2 linked regions of the Verminephrobacter eiseniae EF01-2 genome follow. The protein of the gene in region 1 interacts with the protein of each later gene in a pairwise test. Links are inferred from orthologs where the notes say so. Each region holds a gene or a part of one and is shown in the gene's direction. Other genes may lie near its edges. The genes, in order: rlmN and ftsZ.

Region 1 (8,703 bases):
GTGGGGGCTGGGCTACAATGCCCGCTGACGGCTGCCAAGGCCCCGTGCCCGATCTGGGATCGAGCCCGGCATGGCCGATACAGGCCCCCGACCCGAAGACGCAACGCCCATCGCGCCAAGCCCCGACGCGCTGTTTGCGTGCTGTCTGCACCCCGGCATGGCGCGCCGCGCCGTTTGCCTGGCTTGCCACTTCGCCCCATTGATTCGATGGGCCCCTGCTGTTGTTTTGTCTGATGTGCCGCCGGCTGCAATGCGTGGCCACTTTCCAGGAATCGCCAAACCATGAACACGGTGGATGCCAAACGGATCCTCGAAACGGCGCTGATCTGCGCGCCGCAGCCCGTGCCTTTGCGCGAGCTGCGGGTGCTGTTCAACGACGCGCTGGGGGCCGACACGCTCAAAGTGCTGCTGCAGGAGTTGCAACTGGACTGGGCGCAGCGCGGGGTGGAGTTGGTCCAGGTAGCGAGCGGGTGGCGTTTTCAGAGCCGCCCGCAAATGCGCGAGTACCTGGACCGGCTGCACCCCGAAAAGCCGCCGCGCTATACGCGGGCGACGCTGGAGACGCTGGCCATCATGGCCTACCGCCAGCCGGTCACGCGCGGTGACATCGAAGACATACGCGGGGTGGCGGTCAACAGCCTGACCATCAAGCAATTGGAGGACCGGGGCTGGGTGGAAGTGATAGGGCACCGGGACAGCGTAGGGCGCCCGGCGCTGTTTGCCACCACGCGCCAGTTTCTGGACGACCTGGGACTACAGTCGCTCGACCAGTTGCCGGTGCTCGACGACCCCTCGGGCGACACGGATGTGCTCGCCGCGATGGCCGCCGCAGCCCGGGGCCTGATCGCACCAGAGGCGGAGCCGGCGCCTGCCGAGGATCTTTTTCGGAACGAGCATGTGGATGCCCCGGCAGGCATCCAGGAAAGCACTTGATGAACGACACGACCCCAGACACTCCGGCAGCCGCTGCGCAGCCTGGCAGTGCCCCCGCGCACGCAGCGCGCGGCCAGGAAACAACGACGAGCACAGCGCGCGGCCAGGAAACAACGACGAGCGCAGCGCAAGGCCAGGAAACGACACGCACGGCGCCCGGCCAGGAAACGGCATGTGCAGCGCAAGGCCGGGAAACGCACACGGCGCACGACCCGCCAGCGGACACAGCCGCCACCCGGCAACAAGCCGGGCCGCCGCTGGCCGCGGTCGACGGGCCGGCCGAGCCAACGGCCGCCAGCGCAGAGGCTGGCGCGCAACGCGAGCGTCACCATCCGGCCGAACCCGGTGCCTCCAGGGGCAGGCCGCGTCCCCCAGGCCCGCGCAGGCCGGCGGCGATTGCGGTCGAGGGCTATCGGCTGGCCGATGTGGTATCGGGCCGGTTCGATGCCGACGATGCCGCGAGCGACCTGCCGCCCCCCAAGCGGGTGCTGCTGCCGCAGGTGGAAACGCCCAAACTGCACAAGGTGCTGGCCCAGGCCGGGCTAGGCTCGCGGCTGGAGATGGAGCAGCTGATTCTGGAGGGGCGCATCTCGGTGAACAACGAGCCGGCGCATATCGGGCAGCGGATACAGTTCGGCGACCAGGTCAAGGTCAACGGCAAGCCGATTCGCTACCGCATCGATCCGCCACCGGCGCGTGTGATCGCCTACCACAAGCCGGTCGGCGAGGTCGTGTCGCACGACGACCCGCACAACCGGCCGACCGTCTTTCGCAGGCTGCCGCGCCTGGTGCAGGGCAAGTGGCAATCGGTGGGGCGGCTGGACCTGAACACCGAAGGCTTGCTGCTGCTGACCAGTTCCGGCGAACTGGCCAACCAGTTGATGCACCCGCGCTTCGGACTGGAGCGCGAGTACGCGGTGCGGGTCCTGGGCGCGCTGAGCAACGAAGAAAAGCAAAAACTGCTGGACGGCGTGCGGCTCGATGACGGCATCGCATCTTTCGGCACCATCGAAGATGGCGGCGGGGAAGGCGCCAACTGCTGGTACCGGGTCACCATTGCCGAAGGGCGCAACCGTGAAGTGCGCCGCATGTTGGAAGCGGTCGGCCATGCCGTCAGCCGCCTGATCCGCATCCGTTACGGCGCGATGGTATTGCCGCGCGGCCTCAAGCGCGGGACCTGGCTGGAGCTCGACGAGCGCGACATCCGGGCACTGGCGCAGGCCGCTGGCGCGCGCGCGCCAGCACTGTCCACGCGCACGCCGACGGATGCGCGCGCGGGCAAGCAGCGCGAGCGCAGCGGCCCCCCGATGGGCAACGGGCCGCGACGCGGCCGGTCGCCGCAGGGGCCTGCCGCCGGCGCGCGCGCGCAGAACCCGCGCCGCGATGGCGGCGGGCAGGGCGTGGGGGCCGGTGGCAACCATGCCGGCCCGCGCGCAGCGGCCCAACCCGACCCGATGCAGACCAGCGTGGGTTATATCGGTGGCGACAGCCTGTCCAGGCTGCGCCAGAGCAAACGCCGCCCGGCAGGCGCGGGGCCTCGGCGCGGAGGCGGCGGGCGCTGAGCCGAAGGCGGCAGCAGAGTTCAAACCAGGGGCTGGCACGGTTAGAATCGCGCCCTTTGTTCGGCGGACATCCGGCGGACGAAATGCATCACTGCAACACACAATGTCAGGAAACCAACATGGCGATCGAACGCACACTCTCCATCATCAAACCCGACGCAGTGGCAAAGAACGTCATCGGCCAGATCTACGCCCGTTTCGAGGCTGCCGGCCTGAAAATCGTGGCGGCGCGCATGGTGCATCTGGCGCGTCCGGAAGCCGAGCGGTTCTACGCAGTGCACAAGGAGCGTCCTTTCTTCAAGGACTTGGTGGAATTCATGATCTCCGGCCCGGTGATGGTCCAGGTGCTGGAAGGCGAAAACGCGGTGCTCAAGAACCGTGAACTGATGGGCGCCACCGACCCCAAGAAGGCGCAAACCGGCACCATCCGCGCCGACTTCGCGGACAGCATCGACGCCAACGCAGTGCATGGCTCGGACGCCGCTGAAACGGCGCAGGCCGAAGTGGCGTTCTTCTTCCCCGGCCTGAACATCTACCCGCGGTGAACCAGCCCCCGCAATGAGCACGACCAACCTGCTGGAGTTCGACCGCGACGGACTGGCCGATTTTTGCGCGCGCCTCGGCGAGAAGCGGTTTCGCGCGACCCAGTTGTTTCGCTGGATTCACCAGCGCGGCGCCAGCGACTTCGACGCCATGAGCGACTTGGCCCGGGCCTTGCGCGACAAGCTCAAGGGCTGTGCGCGGGTGCAGGCCCCGCCGGTCATTTCCGGGCAGGCATCGGCGGACGGGAGCGTCAAGTGGTTGTTCGACGTGGGCGCCGGCAACGCCGTCGAGGCCGTGTTCATCCCCGAAGATGAGCGCGGCACGCTGTGCGTGTCTTCGCAGGCCGGGTGCGCGGTGGGCTGCCGTTTTTGCTCCACCGGGCACCAGGGCTTCAGCAGGAATCTGAGCAGCGGCGAGATCATTGCGCAACTGTGGTTTGCCGAGCATGCGCTGCGCCGGCGCCTGAAGACCGAAGACCGGGTGATCTCCAACCTGGTCATGATGGGCATGGGCGAGCCGCTGCAAAACCTTGCAGCGCTGCTGCCCGCGCTGCGCGTGATGCTCGATGACCATGGCTATGGCCTGTCGCGCCGGCGTGTGACGGTCTCGACCTCGGGCGTGGTGCCGATGATCGACCGCCTGGCCCGGGACTGCCCCGTGGCCTTGGCGGTTTCCCTGCATGCCCCGAACGATGCGCTGCGCGACCAACTGGTGCCGCTCAACCGCAAGTACCCGATCGACGAACTGCTGCAAGCCTGCAAGCGCTACCTGGCGCATGCGCCCCGGGACTTCATCACGTTCGAGTACTGCATGCTCGATGGCGTCAACGACCAGATCGGGCACGCCCGGCAACTGGTCGAACTGGTCGGGCGCGCGGCAATCCGCTGCAAGTTCAACCTCATCCCTTTCAATCCATTCCCCGCCTCGGGGCTGTTGCGGTCGGCGCACGATCAGATCCTGGCTTTTGCCCAGGTCCTGGGCGCTGCGGGCATCGTCACCACCGTGCGCAAGACCCGGGGGGATGACATCGCCGCTGCCTGCGGCCAGTTGGCCGGGGATGTCAGGGACCGCACCCGGGTCGCCGAGCGCATGGCAAAGCAGCGCACAATGCAACTTCAACTCCAGCTCAACTCCAGCCGCCGGGCTGAGCCGTCAGCAGCAGGGGTGATTGGATGCGGAGAATCGATTTAGCGGCATGACCCTATGCGTCTTACACATGAGCGCATACCGGTTTCCTTTGGGGCGCGCACCCTTGGCCGCTGTGAAGTGCGAGAACGGCGCCATCCAGCCTTTCGTGGTGAGTCCGATGGATGGCATGAATTGCGGAGCGATCAAGGAGGCACTATATGGTGGCAGGATTGACAGGTCATTGGCCGCATCGGGGTCATCGGACATTCACGGCATGTGGCGCAGTGCTCGCAGCGCTGGCAATGGTCTGTGTGGCGGCACTTGCCGGCTGCGCAAGCCGCAGCAGCCAGGGGGTCGTCAGCAATGCCGATGCCGGCTTGATCACCCCCTCGGACGAGCCGGAAAACAGGCGCCGCGCCCGTCTCCGGCTGGAACTGGCGGCCAATTATTTCGAGACCGGGCAGGCCGCCGTTGCGCTCGACGAAGTCAAGCAGGCCCTGGCGGCAGACCCGGAGTATGCCGATGCCTACAACCTGCGCGGCCTGATTTACATGGGGCTGAGTGATTTCCCGCAGGCCGATGACAGTTTCCGCCGTGCGCTGGCGTTGCGCGGGCAGGACCCCAGCTTGCTGCACAACTACGGCTGGCTGCTGTGCCAGCAGCACAAGTACCTGCAAGCCGACCAGTACTTTGCCCGCGCGATTGCCAACCCGGCCTACACCGCGCGCGGCAAGACGCTGATGACGCGCGGGCTGTGCCAGTCCGGCGCCGGGCAATTGGCCGAGGCCGAGCAGTCTTTTCTGAAATCCTATGAATTCGATGCCGCCAACCCGGTGGTGGGTTACCACCTCGCGGCCCTTTTGCTGCGGCGCAATGAACTGACCCGGGCGCAGTTTTACATACGCCGCCTGAACAACAGCGAGTTTGCCAACGCCGAGTCGCTGTGGCTGGGCATCAAGGTGGAGCACGCGCTGGGGGACTCCGTGGCCATGCGGCAACTGGCCGATCAATTGCGCAAGCGGTTTCCCGATTCGAGTGAGCTCGGGGCTTACGAGCGCGGGGCTTTCAATGACTGAGGCGGCCGACGGCCAGGCCACGGCCGGTGGCTTGCTGCGCCAGGCCCGCGAGGCATCCGGCATGCACATTGCGGCCTTGGCGGGGATCTTGAAAGTCCCGGTCAGCAAGCTCGAAGCGCTGGAGGCCGACGATCATTCCGTGCTCACCGATACCGTGTTCGTGCGCGCGCTGGCAGCCAGTGTTTGCCGGACACTGAAGGTGGATGCGGCGCCGGTGCTTGCGTTGCTCCCGCAAAACCTGCCGCGCCTGTCTGCCAACGGCGCCGGGATCAATGCGCCGGTCAAGAGCAGCGCCGCCTCTGCAACCGCCTTCCCGGGCTCGGCCTCGCGCTCGGTGATCCTGGTCGTGCTGGCCTTGCTGCTGGGGGCCTTGCTGCTGTTTTTCTACCCGCGCCATCCGCCCGACGCTGGCGTCACCCCGGCGCCTGCCGACGCTCCGGCGACCACCGGCTCTGCTGCGGACCCTGCTGCGCAGGCGCCGACGGCGGCCTCGGACATGGCGGCCGTGCCCGAGCCGCCGGCCGCAGGCATGGCCGGGAGCGCGGCCGTTCATTCTTCGGCGGCAATGGCCCCAGCGTCGGCGACCGCTGCCCAGGTGGCGGCCGGGGCGGGGGCCGGGGCCGGGTCGGCCCAACTGCTGGTATTGCGCGCCCGCAGCCAGTCCTGGGTTCAGGTGCGGGACGCCACCGGAGCGCTGGCTTTGCAGCGCACGCTGTCCGCAGGCGAGTCGGTGTCGGTGGCTGCGCCCACCCCGCTGTCGGTGGTGGTCGGCCGCGCCGATGGCACGGAGGCGTTGGTGCGTGGCAATCCTTTCGATCTGCGGGCTGTCGCGCGCGACAACGTCGCTCGTTTCGAGGTGAAATAATGGCCAACACCCGCGACCTCCTCGACACCACTCCTGGCGCCTGCGATGCCCCCTGCCGCGACGACGCGCCGGTGGCGATCGCGGCCCCGTTGCCCCGTCGCGCGCGCCAGGCCACCCTGGCCTGGGGGGCGCGGCTCGTCACCGTCGGTGGCGCGGCCCCGGTGCGCGTGCAGTCGATGACCAATACCGACACCGTCGATGCCATCGCCACCGCGATCCAGGTCAAGGAACTGGCGCAGGCCGGCTCCGAATTGGTCCGGATCACGGTCAACACCCCGGAAGCCGCAGCGGCCGTGCCCCATATCCGCGAGCAGCTCGACAAGATGGGCGAGAGCGTGCCTTTGATCGGGGATTTCCATTACAACGGGCACCGTTTGCTGACCGATTTTCCGGCCTGTGCCCAGGCCCTTTCCAAATACCGCATCAACCCGGGCAACGTGGGCCGGGGCGACAAGCACGACAAGCAGTTCGGTCAGATGATCGATGCCGCGCTGCGCTGGAACAAGGCGGTGCGCATCGGTGTCAATTGGGGCAGCCTGGACCAGGATTTGCTGGCCGATCTGATGGATGCCAACAGCCGCCGCAGCGTGCCATGGCAACTGCGCCAGGTGATGTACGAGGCGCTGATCAGCTCGGCGATCGGGTCTGCGCGCCGGGCCGAGGCGATGGGCCTCGATGGCGACCAGATCATCCTGTCGTGCAAGCTCAGCGGGGTTCAGGACCTGATCGCCGTGTACCGCGCATTGGCGCGCCGCTGCGACTACGCGCTGCATCTGGGGCTGACCGAAGCCGGCATGGCGACCAAGGGAACCGTGGCCTCGACGGCCGCATTGGCGGTGCTGCTGCAAGAGGGGATAGGCGACACCATCCGCGTGTCCTTGACCCCTCAGCCCGGGCAGGCGCGCGCGCAGGAGGTGCTGGTCGCCACTGAAATCCTGCAAGCGCTGGGCCTGCGCGCCTTTGTGCCCAGCGTCACGGCCTGCCCCGGCTGCGGCCGCACCACGAGCACCCTGTTCCAGGACCTGGCCAAGCAGATCGATGACTTTTTGCGTGACCGGATGCCGGTGTGGCGGCTGCGTTATCCGGGCGTGGAAAACCTGCGCGTGGCCGTGATGGGCTGCATCGTCAATGGTCCGGGCGAGAGCCGGCATGCGGATATCGGCATCAGCCTGCCAGGCACCGGGGAGGCGCCGGCGGCGCCGGTCTTCATCGACGGGCAAAAGGCCATGACCCTGCGCGGAGATAATATCGCCAGCGAATTTCATCAACTCGTCGAGCGCTACATCGAAAAACGCTTTGGCGCAATGGCTGCGCCCACCGTTTGAAAAAGAAAAGCCGTGAACAACGCAGCAAAAAAACCCTCGCCCGCGCCGGAAAAGCTGGCCGCAGTCAGGGGCATGAACGACATCCTGCCGCCCGAGTCGGCCCGTTGGGAGTGGCTCGAGGACAAGGTCCGCACCCTGATGGCGCGCTATGCCTATCGCAATATCCGCACCCCCATCGTCGAGCCAACGGCGCTGTTCGTGCGTGGCTTGGGCGCGGTCACCGACATCGTCGAAAAAGAGATGTATTCGTTCGATGACAGGCAAAGTGGCGAGCCGCTGACGCTGCGCCCGGAAGCCACGGCGGGCGTCGTGCGCGCCGTGGCCGAGCATTCGCTGCTGTATGACGGGGGCAAGCGGCTGTACTACATGGGCCCGATGTTCCGGCATGAGCGTCCGCAGCGGGCGCGCTATCGCCAGTTTCATCAGGTTGGCGCCGAAGCCCTGGGTTTTCCGGGCCCGGAACTGGATGCGGAACTGATTCTTCTGGCCCATGCGCTGTGGCGTGAACTGGGCCTGCGCGCTGTCCGGCTGGAGCTCAACAGCCTGGGCGAGCCGCATGAACGCCTGGCCCATCGCGCGGCGTTGAGCGCCTATCTGAAGCAACATGCCGAGCTATTGGACGAGCAGGCGCGCCGGCGTCTGGACAGCAACCCGCTGCGGATTCTGGACACCAAGAACCCGGCCATGCAAGCCATGGTCGAGGCCGCGCCCCGATTGATCGACTTTCTGGGGCGCGAGTCGTTGGCGCACTTGCATGCCGTGCAGGCCATTTTGGATGCCAACGGCGTCGCATGGACGATCAATCCCCGGCTGGTCCGGGGCATGGACTACTACAACCTGACGGTCTTCGAGTTCGTGACCGACCAACTCGGCGCGCAGGGAACCATCTGCGGCGGGGGGCGTTACGACTATCTGATCGGGCAAATGGGCGGCAAGCCGGCCCCTGCCGTGGGTTGGGCGCTGGGGATGGAGCGGGTGCTCGAATTGCTCGACGCGCAGGCGACGGCCTGGCCCTGCCTGGTGCCCGATGTGTACGCGGTCATTCCCTGCGCATCCGTCTTGCCGCTGGCGCTGGCCACGCTGGAGCGGCTGCGCCAGCACGGCCTGGCCGTGCAGATGCATGCCGCGCCTGCCGGGGAGCAGGGCATGGGCAGCATGAAATTCCAGTTCAAGAAGGCCGACGCCAGCGGCGCCCGGTACGCGCTGGTGTTCGGCGAGGATGAGCGCGCGCGCGGCATGGTGAGCGTCAAGGCGCTGCGCGATGGTGCCGG
Region 2 (8,668 bases), 5.0 Mb from region 1 along the record:
CCTGCGCCTGGAGGCGAAAATCCACATCGTCACCGGCGCGCAAAGCGCGGCCGAGAACATCATCAAATGCGTGCGCCGCTGCGGGCTGGAAGTCGAGCAGCTGATGCTCAACCCGCTGGCATCGAGCCAGGCCGTGCTCACCGATGACGAGCGCGAGCTCGGCGTGGTGGTGGTGGACATCGGCGCGGGCACGACCGACGTGGCCATCTTCACCGGCGGCGCGATCCGCCACACGGCGGTGATCCCCATCGCCGGCGACCTGATCACCAGCGACATCGCGATGGCGCTGCGCACGCCGACCAAGGACGCCGAGGACATCAAGGTCGAAAGCGGCTGGGCCAAGCAACTGCTGGCCGACCCCGAGGCCCAGGTCGAAGTGCCGGGCCTGGGCGACCGCAGCCCGCGCATGCTGAGCCGGCAGGTGCTGGCCGGCGTGATCGACCCCCGGGTGGAAGAAATCTTTCGCCTGGTGCAAGAGGTGGTGCGCGAATCGGGCTACGAGGAAATGCTGTCCTCGGGCATCGTGCTCACCGGCGGCAGTTCGATGATGCCCGGCATGATCGAGCTGGGCGAAGACATCTTCCTCAAACCCGTGCGGCGCGGCATTCCCAAATACGCCGGCGCCCTGTCCGACATGGTGGCCCAGCCCCGCGCGGCGACCGTGATGGGCCTGCTCGAAGAAGCGCGCCTGGCCCGCCTGCGGGGCTTCAAGGTGGCGCAAAAAAGCGGCTCGATGAAAACCGCATTCGGGCGCTTCAAAGACTTCATCGTGGGGAATTTCTGACCATGCCGTCGCCTGTCTGGCTCCCTGCCCACCCGCACCGCCGCCGCCAGCACCGGGCGCCGCGCCAGCGCTGGCGCTGCAGCACCGGGCCGCCACGCCCGCGAACGACCGGCCACCCGATGCCCCTTCCCCCATTGGCTACGAATTTGAAAACCAGGAGCTTTCCATGACCATCCAAATGATTGACGTCGAAGAATTTCACCAAGGCACCCAGATCAAGGTAATCGGTGTCGGCGGCGGCGGCAGCAACGCCGTCGAGCACATGATCGAGCGCCATGTCCAGGGCGTGGAATTCATCTGCGCCAACACCGACGCGCAGGCGCTGACGCGCAGTTCGGCCCCGTGCACGATACAGCTCGGCGACAGCGGCCTGGGCGCAGGCAGCAAGCCCGACAAGGGCCGCGAAGCCGCCGAGGCCGCCATCGACAACATCCGGCAGGCGATTGGCGGCGCGCACATGCTGTTCATCACCGCCGGCATGGGCGGCGGCACCGGCACCGGAGCGGCGCCGGTGATCGCCCGCGTGGCCAAGGAAATGGGCATCCTCACCGTGGGCGTGGTCACCAAACCCTTCCAGTGGGAGGGCGGGCGCCGCATGGGCAACGCCGACAACGGCCTGGCCGACCTGCAAGCCAATGTCGATTCGCTGATCGTGGTGCTCAATGAAAAGCTGCTCGAAGTCCTGGGCGACGACATCACCCAGGAGCAAGCCTTCGCCCATGCCAACGACGTGCTCAAGAACGCCGTCGGCGGCATCGCCGAAATCATCAACGAGTACGGCCATGTGAACGTCGACTTCGAGGACGTGCGCACCGTGATGGGCGAGCCTGGCAAAGCCATGATGGGCACGGCCACCGCCAGCGGCCCGGACCGCGCCCGCATCGCCGCCGAGCACGCCGTGGCCTGCCCGTTGCTCGAAGGCATAGACCTGTCGGGCGCCCGGGGCGTGCTGGTGCTGGTCACCGCCACCAAGGCCAGCCTCAAACTGGCCGAGTCGCGCCTGGCGATGAGCACCATCAACGCCTACGCCGCGCCGGACGCGAATGTGATCTTCGGCGCCGCCTACGACGACAGCCTGGGCGAGGATATCCGCGTGACCGTGGTGGCCACCGGCCTGCCGCACCCGAACACCAAACGCCAGCCGATCACGGTGCTGCAAGGCGGCCTGCGCACCGGCACGGACAACCGGGCGCGCCCGATGTCGATGCAGACACCGGTGGCAGGACTGGGCAGCATGGCCACGGGCATGGCAGCAGGCAGCCGCTCGTCCACCGACTACGGCAGCATGTCGGTGCCCAGCGTCTGGCGCACCAACCGCTCCCAGGCCGCAGCCCGTGTCGATGCGCTGTCCTCCGGCGGCATGGACGACGCCGATATCCCGGCCTATTTGCGCAAGCAGGCCGATTGATGGCTGCCGGCCGAAGGCGCGCTTGGCGCGCGCGCGGCGTTTTCAGCGCGCGCGGCCCGGCGCGGTCGGCGCGGGCTCCAGGTACGACTGCCTGAAGTAGTCGCGAAAAGCCTGCATCGCGGGCTGGTGGGTCGCGCCGGTTTTCCAGGCCAGCCCCAACTCCATCGCGGGCACGGCGTCCTTGAGCGTGACGGTTTCTATGCGCCGGCCTTCGAGCGACCAGGGGCGGTACACCATGTCCGAAAGAATCGCCACGCCCAGGCCGTTGGCGACCATGCTGCGCACCGCCTCGACCGACGAGGTGCGCAGCCGGATCCTGGGTTGGTGCGCGGTTTTGCCCCAGTAGCGCAGCGCGCTGTAGGCGGCTTCGTCGACGGTCAGCATGATGTACGGCTCGCCGGCCACATCGGCGAGCGTGACCTGGTCGCGCTCGAGCAGCGGGTGCTTGGCGGGCAGCCAGAGCCGGCGCGGCGAGCCGAAGAAGGTCTCGGTGGAGATTTCGCTGTTGACCACATTCGCGGTGAGCAGCACGCCGAGGTCGTAGCGGTTGGTGATCAGGCCCTCTTCGATCATTTCGCGCTGCAACTCGTGCACCTTCACTTCGATCTGCGGATAGCGCTGCGTGAAGCGTTGCAGGTGATGGGGCAGGAAGTAACCGAGCACGGTGTAGGTGGCGGCGATGCTCAGCAGTCCGGCGACCGACGCCGCTTCGCGGGGCATGCGCATCGCATCATCGGCTGCGGCAAGCACGTTGTAGGCATGGCTGAGGAAGCGCCGTCCGGCATCCGTCAGTTCCACGCCTCTGGACTGGCGCACGAACAGCGGCTGGCCGAGCATTTCTTCGAGCTCGCGGATCGCCGAGGTGACGGCCGATGCCGAGACGTTCAGTTGCACCGCGGCCTCGGACACCCGGCCGAGTTCGGCGACCGCAGAGAAATACTTCAGTTGGCGAATGCTCAGCATGAACTCATGTTTTCAAGCGTTGTGGCATCCGATTTTCAGAATACAGAGGCCCTGATGGACCTGCGGCAAACCCTTGGCCTGGGCGGGCGGGCCGGATTTTCCTGCGCCACCGGGCGTGATCGCGGAATTTCAGATACCTGACGGGTTGAAAATAGAACTGTTCGATGCCGCATCCGGCGGCTAATCTTGCGTCCTGGTTGAACGCAACGAGACCCCCCATGAAGCAGTGCATCGACTTGAACTCCGATATGGGCGAAGGCTTTGGCCCCTGGCGGATCGGTGACGGCATCGATGAGCAGATCATGCCGCTGATCAGTTCGGCCAACATCGCCACCGGCTTTCACGCGGGGGACCCGGGCACCATGCACAGAACCGTCGCGCTGGCCAAGGTGCATGGCGTCGGGGTCGGCGCCCACCCGGGGTTGCGCGACCTGGTTGGATTCGGTCGCCGCCATATCGACATCCCCGCCCCCGAACTGGTCAACGACATCATTTACCAGTTGGGCGCGCTCAGGGAGTTCGCGCGCCTGGCGGGCCTGCATTTGCAGCACATCAAGCCGCATGGCGCGCTGTACATGCACGCCGCGCGCGACGAAGCGCTGGCGCGGGCGCTGGTGGGCGCGCTGCAACTGACCGAACCCGGCCTGAGCCTGTATTGCATGGAGCAGTCGGTGACCTACCGCGTGGCGCGCGCGATGGGCCAGCCGGTGGTGCGCGAGTTCTATGCCGATCGCGACTACGACGCCACAGGCTCGATCGTGTTCACGCGGCGCACCGGGCGGCTCGACCCGCGCACCGTGGCCGACAAGGTGGTGCGCGCCTGCGTCGAGGGCCGGGTGCGCACGGTGCAGGGGGGCGATATCGCCATCGGCTTCGACTCGGTGTGCATCCACAGCGACACCCCGGGTGCGCTCGAACTTCTGCAGGCCCTGCGCCAGGCTTTGGCCGACAACGCCATCCGGGTCGCCGCCCTGCCGGAAGTTCTTCAAACCGCCTGAGCCGGCGACCACGGCGGCCCAGCGCGCCCCAAGCAACCACCACCGGAGCACCCACCATGCCGCAGATCGAAGTCCTGTCCCCGTTGCCCGGGATCTTCTACCGCCAGGCTGCGCCGGACGCGCCACCCTATGTCACCGAAGGCAGCCGCGTGCGCGTCGGCGATGTGCTCGGGCTGATCGAAGTGATGAAGCAGTTCAGCGAAGTGAGCGCCGAGGTGGACGGCGCCGTGCTGCGCTTTGCCGTCGGCAACGGCGATGCGGTGGAGCCGGGCCAGACGCTGCTGTTCATCGAAACCCCGTGAGCGCGCAAGACCATGAAGCCGGCCTTTGACACCTTGCTGGTCGCCAATCGCGGCGAGATCGCCGTGCGCATCATCCGCGCCGCGCGCGAGTTGGGCCTCAGGACGGTGGCCGTTTTCAGCGATGCCGATGCGGGCAGCCTGCCGACCCGGCTGGCCGACCAGGCGGTGCCCATCGGCCCGGCGCAGGCGGGCAAGAGCTATCTGAATGTCGCGGCGCTCCTGAACGCGGCCCGGTCGGTCGGTGCGGGGGCAATCCATCCCGGCTACGGCTTCCTGTCGGAAAACGCCGCCTTCGCCGAAGCAGTCACTGCGGCCGGCCTGGTGTTTGTCGGGCCTGGCGCCGCTGCGATCCGCACGATGGGCGACAAGGCGGCGGCCCGCCTGGCCGCGCAGCGCGCCGGCGTGGCGACCGTGCCGGGCAGCGCCGGCGCGGTGGACGGGATCGAGGAGGCGCTCCGCATTGCCGGCGACATTGGCTACCCGGTGCTGATCAAGGCCAGCGCGGGCGGCGGCGGGCGCGGCATCCACATCGCCGGCGATGCGAGCGAATTGCGCCAGGAACTGGGCCGGGCGCAGGCGCAGGCCAAAGCGGCCTTCGGCGACGCTGCGGTCTACCTGGAGCGCTTCATCCGGCAGGCCCGGCATATCGAGGTGCAGATCCTCGGCGACGGCAAGCGCGTCGTGCATTGCTTTGAGCGGGAATGCTCGTTGCAGCGCCGGCGCCAGAAAATCTGGGAAGAAGCGCCATGCGCCGCCATTGACGCGGCGACGCGCCAGGCGCTGTGCGACAGCGCGCTCGCGCTGGCCCGCGCGGTGGACTACAGCGGCGCCGGCACGCTGGAGTATTTGTACGACGAAGACACGCGCGCGTTTTTCTTCATCGAGATGAATACGCGCATACAGGTCGAGCATCCGGTCACGGAGATGGTGACCGGCGTCGATCTGGTCAAAGAAATGCTGCGCATCGCGCTCGGCGAGCCACTGCGCTTGCAGCAAAGCGACATTGCCCTGCGCGGCGCCGCCATCGAGGTGCGCATCAATGCCGAGAACCCGGCCAGAAACTTCATGCCCTGCCCGGGAACCTTGTCGTCGCTGCAAGTTCCGGGCGGCCCCGGCGTGCGCTTTGACAGCATGCTTTTTCCCGGCTGCCGGGTGCCGGCGTTTTACGACTCGCTGCTGGCCAAGTTGATCGTGCACGACGAGAACCGCCCGGCCGCGCTCGCGCGCCTGGAGCGCGCGCTCGACGAACTGGGCACCGAAGGGCTGACGACCACGCAGGGCCTGCACCAAAAGCTGGTGCGCGACCCGCAGGTGCGCGCCGGGCAATTGCACACCGGCTTCCTGGAAGCCTGGCTCGCCGCCCATCCGATGTGAAACCCCTTATCGCAGGATCAGGCCATGACCCCATCGACTCCATCGACTCCATCGACCCCCTCGACCCGATTGCCCCCGGCCCGCTACACCTTCGGCGGTGACGAGCACCTGTTCGTCGAGATCAGCCAGGAGATGTCGCTGCCGGCCTTCTTCAAAGGGATGGCGCTGACCACTGCGTTGAGCCAGCGCCGCATCGCCGGTGTCACCGAAGTCTGCCCGGCCAATGCCTCGTACCTGGTGCGCTTCGACCCGGACCAGATCGCGCCGAACCGATTGCTCGAGGTGCTCGAAGGCATCGAAGCCACGGCCGACGCTGCCGACATGGCGCTCGATACCCGCATCATCGAGCTGCCGGTGCTCTACGACGACCCGTGGACCCATGAGTGCCTGATGCGTTTTCGCGAACGCCACCAAGACCCGGCCAGCACCGACATCGAGTACGCCGCGCGGACCAACGGACACCGCAGCGTGGCGGACTTCATTGCCGCGCATTCGGGCGCGCCCTGGTTCGTCTCCATGGTCGGCTTCGTCGCCGGGTTGCCGTTTCTGTTTCAGATGGTCGAACGCGAGCGCCAGATCGAAGTGCCCAAGTACCTGCGCCCCCGAACCGACACGCCCCGGCTGACGCTGGGCCATGGCGGCTGTTTCGGCTGCGTGTATTCGGTGCGCGGAGCCGGCGGCTATCAGATGTTTGGCGTCACGCCGGCGCCGATCTTCGATCCCGAGCGGCGGCTGGCCTATCTGAAGGAGATGATGGTGTTCTTTCGCCCTGGCGACATCGTCAAGTGGCGCGCAATCACGCGCGCAGAGTACGAGCGCGACTGCGCCGCCGTCGAGGCCGGCACGTTTGACCTGCGCATCCGGCCGGTGCGGTTTTCATTGCAGCGCTTTCTGGCCGACCCCGACGGCTACAACGCCGGCCTGATCGCCAGCCTGCGCAGCCAAGGAGCATCAGCATGAGCGCCGCACGGCCGCCCGAAGGCGAAGGTGCTCCCGTGGGCATCGAGGTCATCGAGCCGGGGCTGGCGACAACGGTGCAAGACCTGGGGCGGCCGGGCTACTACCACCTGGGCATACCGCAATCGGGTGCGCTCGACCAATACGCGCTGCGGCTGGCGAACCTGCTGGTCGCCAACGATGAAACGGCAGCGGCGCTGGAATGCACGCTGCTGGCGCCACGGCTGCAATTTCGGCAAGACGCCATCATCGCGGTCACCGGCGCCGAGCTTGACGTGCGCATCGCGGGCCAGCCCGTCGCGCGCCATGCTGCGCATCTGATCGAGGCCGGACAGCAACTGAGCTTCGGCTTCATGAAAAGCGGCGCACGCGCCTACATCGCCGTGGCCGGTGGCATCGCTGTGCCGGTGGTGCTGGGCAGTCGCTCCACCTACGGGCTGGGGGCTTTTGGCGGCTTTGCCGGCCGCAAACTGCAAGCGGGCGACATATTGCCGCTGGGCATGGCCGCCAGGCCAGCCGCCATTGGCCGCGTAGCACCGCCGGAGTTCGCCGTGGCCACGCCCAAGGAGCAGCTACTGCGGGTTCTGCCCGGCCTGTACTTTCACAGACTGCACCAGGACTCGGCCGCCAGTTTCTTTGACGACTGCTGGTCGGTCGCGCCCGAGGCCGACCGCATCGGCTACCGCTACCGTGGCGGCCGGGCGCTGGCGTTCGAGCCGCGTGTGCAACCATTTGGCGCCGGCTCCGACCCCTCGAACATCGTCGACGCCGGCTATCCCTACGGATCGATACAGGTGCCCGGCGGCAGCGAGCCGATCATCTTGCACCGCGATGCCGTCTCCGGCGGAGGCTACGCAATGATAGGCACGGTGATCAGCGCCGACATGGACCGCATCGCGCAAATGCAGCCCCACCACAAGGCGCGCTTCATCCGCGTCGACATGGAGCAGGCGCTGGCCGCCAGGGCCGCTTACCGCGAGCGGCTGCACCGATTGCGCAGCGCGCTGACCACCTGACGCCACCCGAGCGCGCCGGCGCACCGGTACCCGGGCCTGCGACCGATCGTTGCCGTGGCCGCCGGCCGGGTGTGGCCGCGCTGCGGGGCTCGATGCCGGTTTTGCTCTGATCCATGAGAGACTGCAACTTACCGATGATTGGAAATTGCCGTCAACCACCATATCAGAAGCGCTGCCAGTGATATGACTGCTGCGATCCACATGGCGGTATGCATGCTGGCATTGAATGGATGGATGGCTACAGACAATGCCCCAAAAATTGCAACCCCAATGGATGCACCCGTTTGGCGGGACGAGTTTTGTACACCTGCGGCTACTCCCGCTCGACTCTTCTCGACGGTTCCCATCAGTGCAGTGGTTGCAGCCGGCGTGATAAGACCTGCTGCGAGACCGATCACTGGCAGGGGCAAAGCTATCATCCAATATGGTGAATCTGCAGTGACGGGTAGCAATCCGAAAAATCCTGTGGCATATAATCCAAGGGCCACTGCAACCGGCCAGCGCGGGCCGTATTTTTTTGTCAGGCGACTCGAAATCATACTCCCAAATGTGACCATCGCCGTCAATGGTAAAAACGAGAGACCGGTCTGGAGCGCTGAATAATTACGCACTTGTTGAAAATAGAGACTGAGCATGAATACGAGTCCATAAAAGATGAGGGCCGACACCATGGTCACAACCACCGACCCGGAAAATAATCCGTTCCCAAAGAATGACAGTGGCAGCATTGGCTGATCGCGCAACGATTCGATCACCAGGAACAGCCCTCCCGAGGCAATACTCACCGCAATGCCGATCAAAATCGGCAGAGATTGCCAACCCAGCACCGGCCCTTCGATGAGCACCGTGATCAGGGAGCCTAACGC

Evidence for each region.
Region 2: the proteins of rlmN (region 1) and ftsZ interact in binary tests that used the Escherichia coli proteins (3 or more experiments, as listed by UniProt). The link is inferred for Verminephrobacter eiseniae EF01-2 from one-to-one orthologs.

The regions. Positions count from the first base shown.
Region 1 is NC_008786.1:95,522-104,224, reverse strand. What follows is about bases 2,178-5,141. They hold rlmN (23S rRNA (adenine(2503)-C(2))-methyltransferase RlmN), read left to right. Parts: upstream 2,178-3,053; coding sequence 3,054-4,229; downstream 4,230-5,141. Other genes in these bases: pilW (type IV pilus biogenesis/stability protein PilW), read left to right, coding at 4,385-5,141; ndk (nucleoside-diphosphate kinase), read left to right, coding at 2,615-3,040; VEIS_RS00435 (pseudouridine synthase), read left to right, coding at 2,178-2,495. Also shown: VEIS_RS00445 (RluA family pseudouridine synthase), read left to right, coding at 1-28; SMC-Scp complex subunit ScpB, read left to right, coding at 283-933; more of VEIS_RS00435, read left to right, coding at 933-2,177; more of pilW, read left to right, coding at 5,142-5,242; VEIS_RS00415 (helix-turn-helix domain-containing protein), read left to right, coding at 5,235-6,107; ispG (flavodoxin-dependent (E)-4-hydroxy-3-methylbut-2-enyl-diphosphate synthase), read left to right, coding at 6,107-7,432; hisS (histidine--tRNA ligase), read left to right, coding at 7,505-8,703.
Region 2 is NC_008786.1:5,065,311-5,073,978, forward strand. Bases 143-3,071 are described here. They hold ftsZ (cell division protein FtsZ), read left to right. Parts: upstream 143-950; coding sequence 951-2,192; downstream 2,193-3,071. Other genes in these bases: ftsA (cell division protein FtsA), read left to right, coding at 143-784; VEIS_RS22150 (LysR family transcriptional regulator), read right to left, coding at 2,235-3,071. In the rest of the region: more of ftsA, read left to right, coding at 1-142; more of VEIS_RS22150, read right to left, coding at 3,072-3,155; VEIS_RS22155 (5-oxoprolinase subunit PxpA), read left to right, coding at 3,374-4,153; VEIS_RS22160 (acetyl-CoA carboxylase), read left to right, coding at 4,210-4,455; VEIS_RS22165 (acetyl-CoA carboxylase biotin carboxylase subunit), read left to right, coding at 4,468-5,829; VEIS_RS22170 (5-oxoprolinase subunit B family protein), read left to right, coding at 5,854-6,789; VEIS_RS22175 (5-oxoprolinase subunit C family protein), read left to right, coding at 6,786-7,802; VEIS_RS27170 (MFS transporter), read right to left, coding at 7,931-8,668. UniProt on the Escherichia coli protein: Essential cell division protein that forms a contractile ring structure (Z ring) at the future cell division site. The regulation of the ring assembly controls the timing and the location of cell division.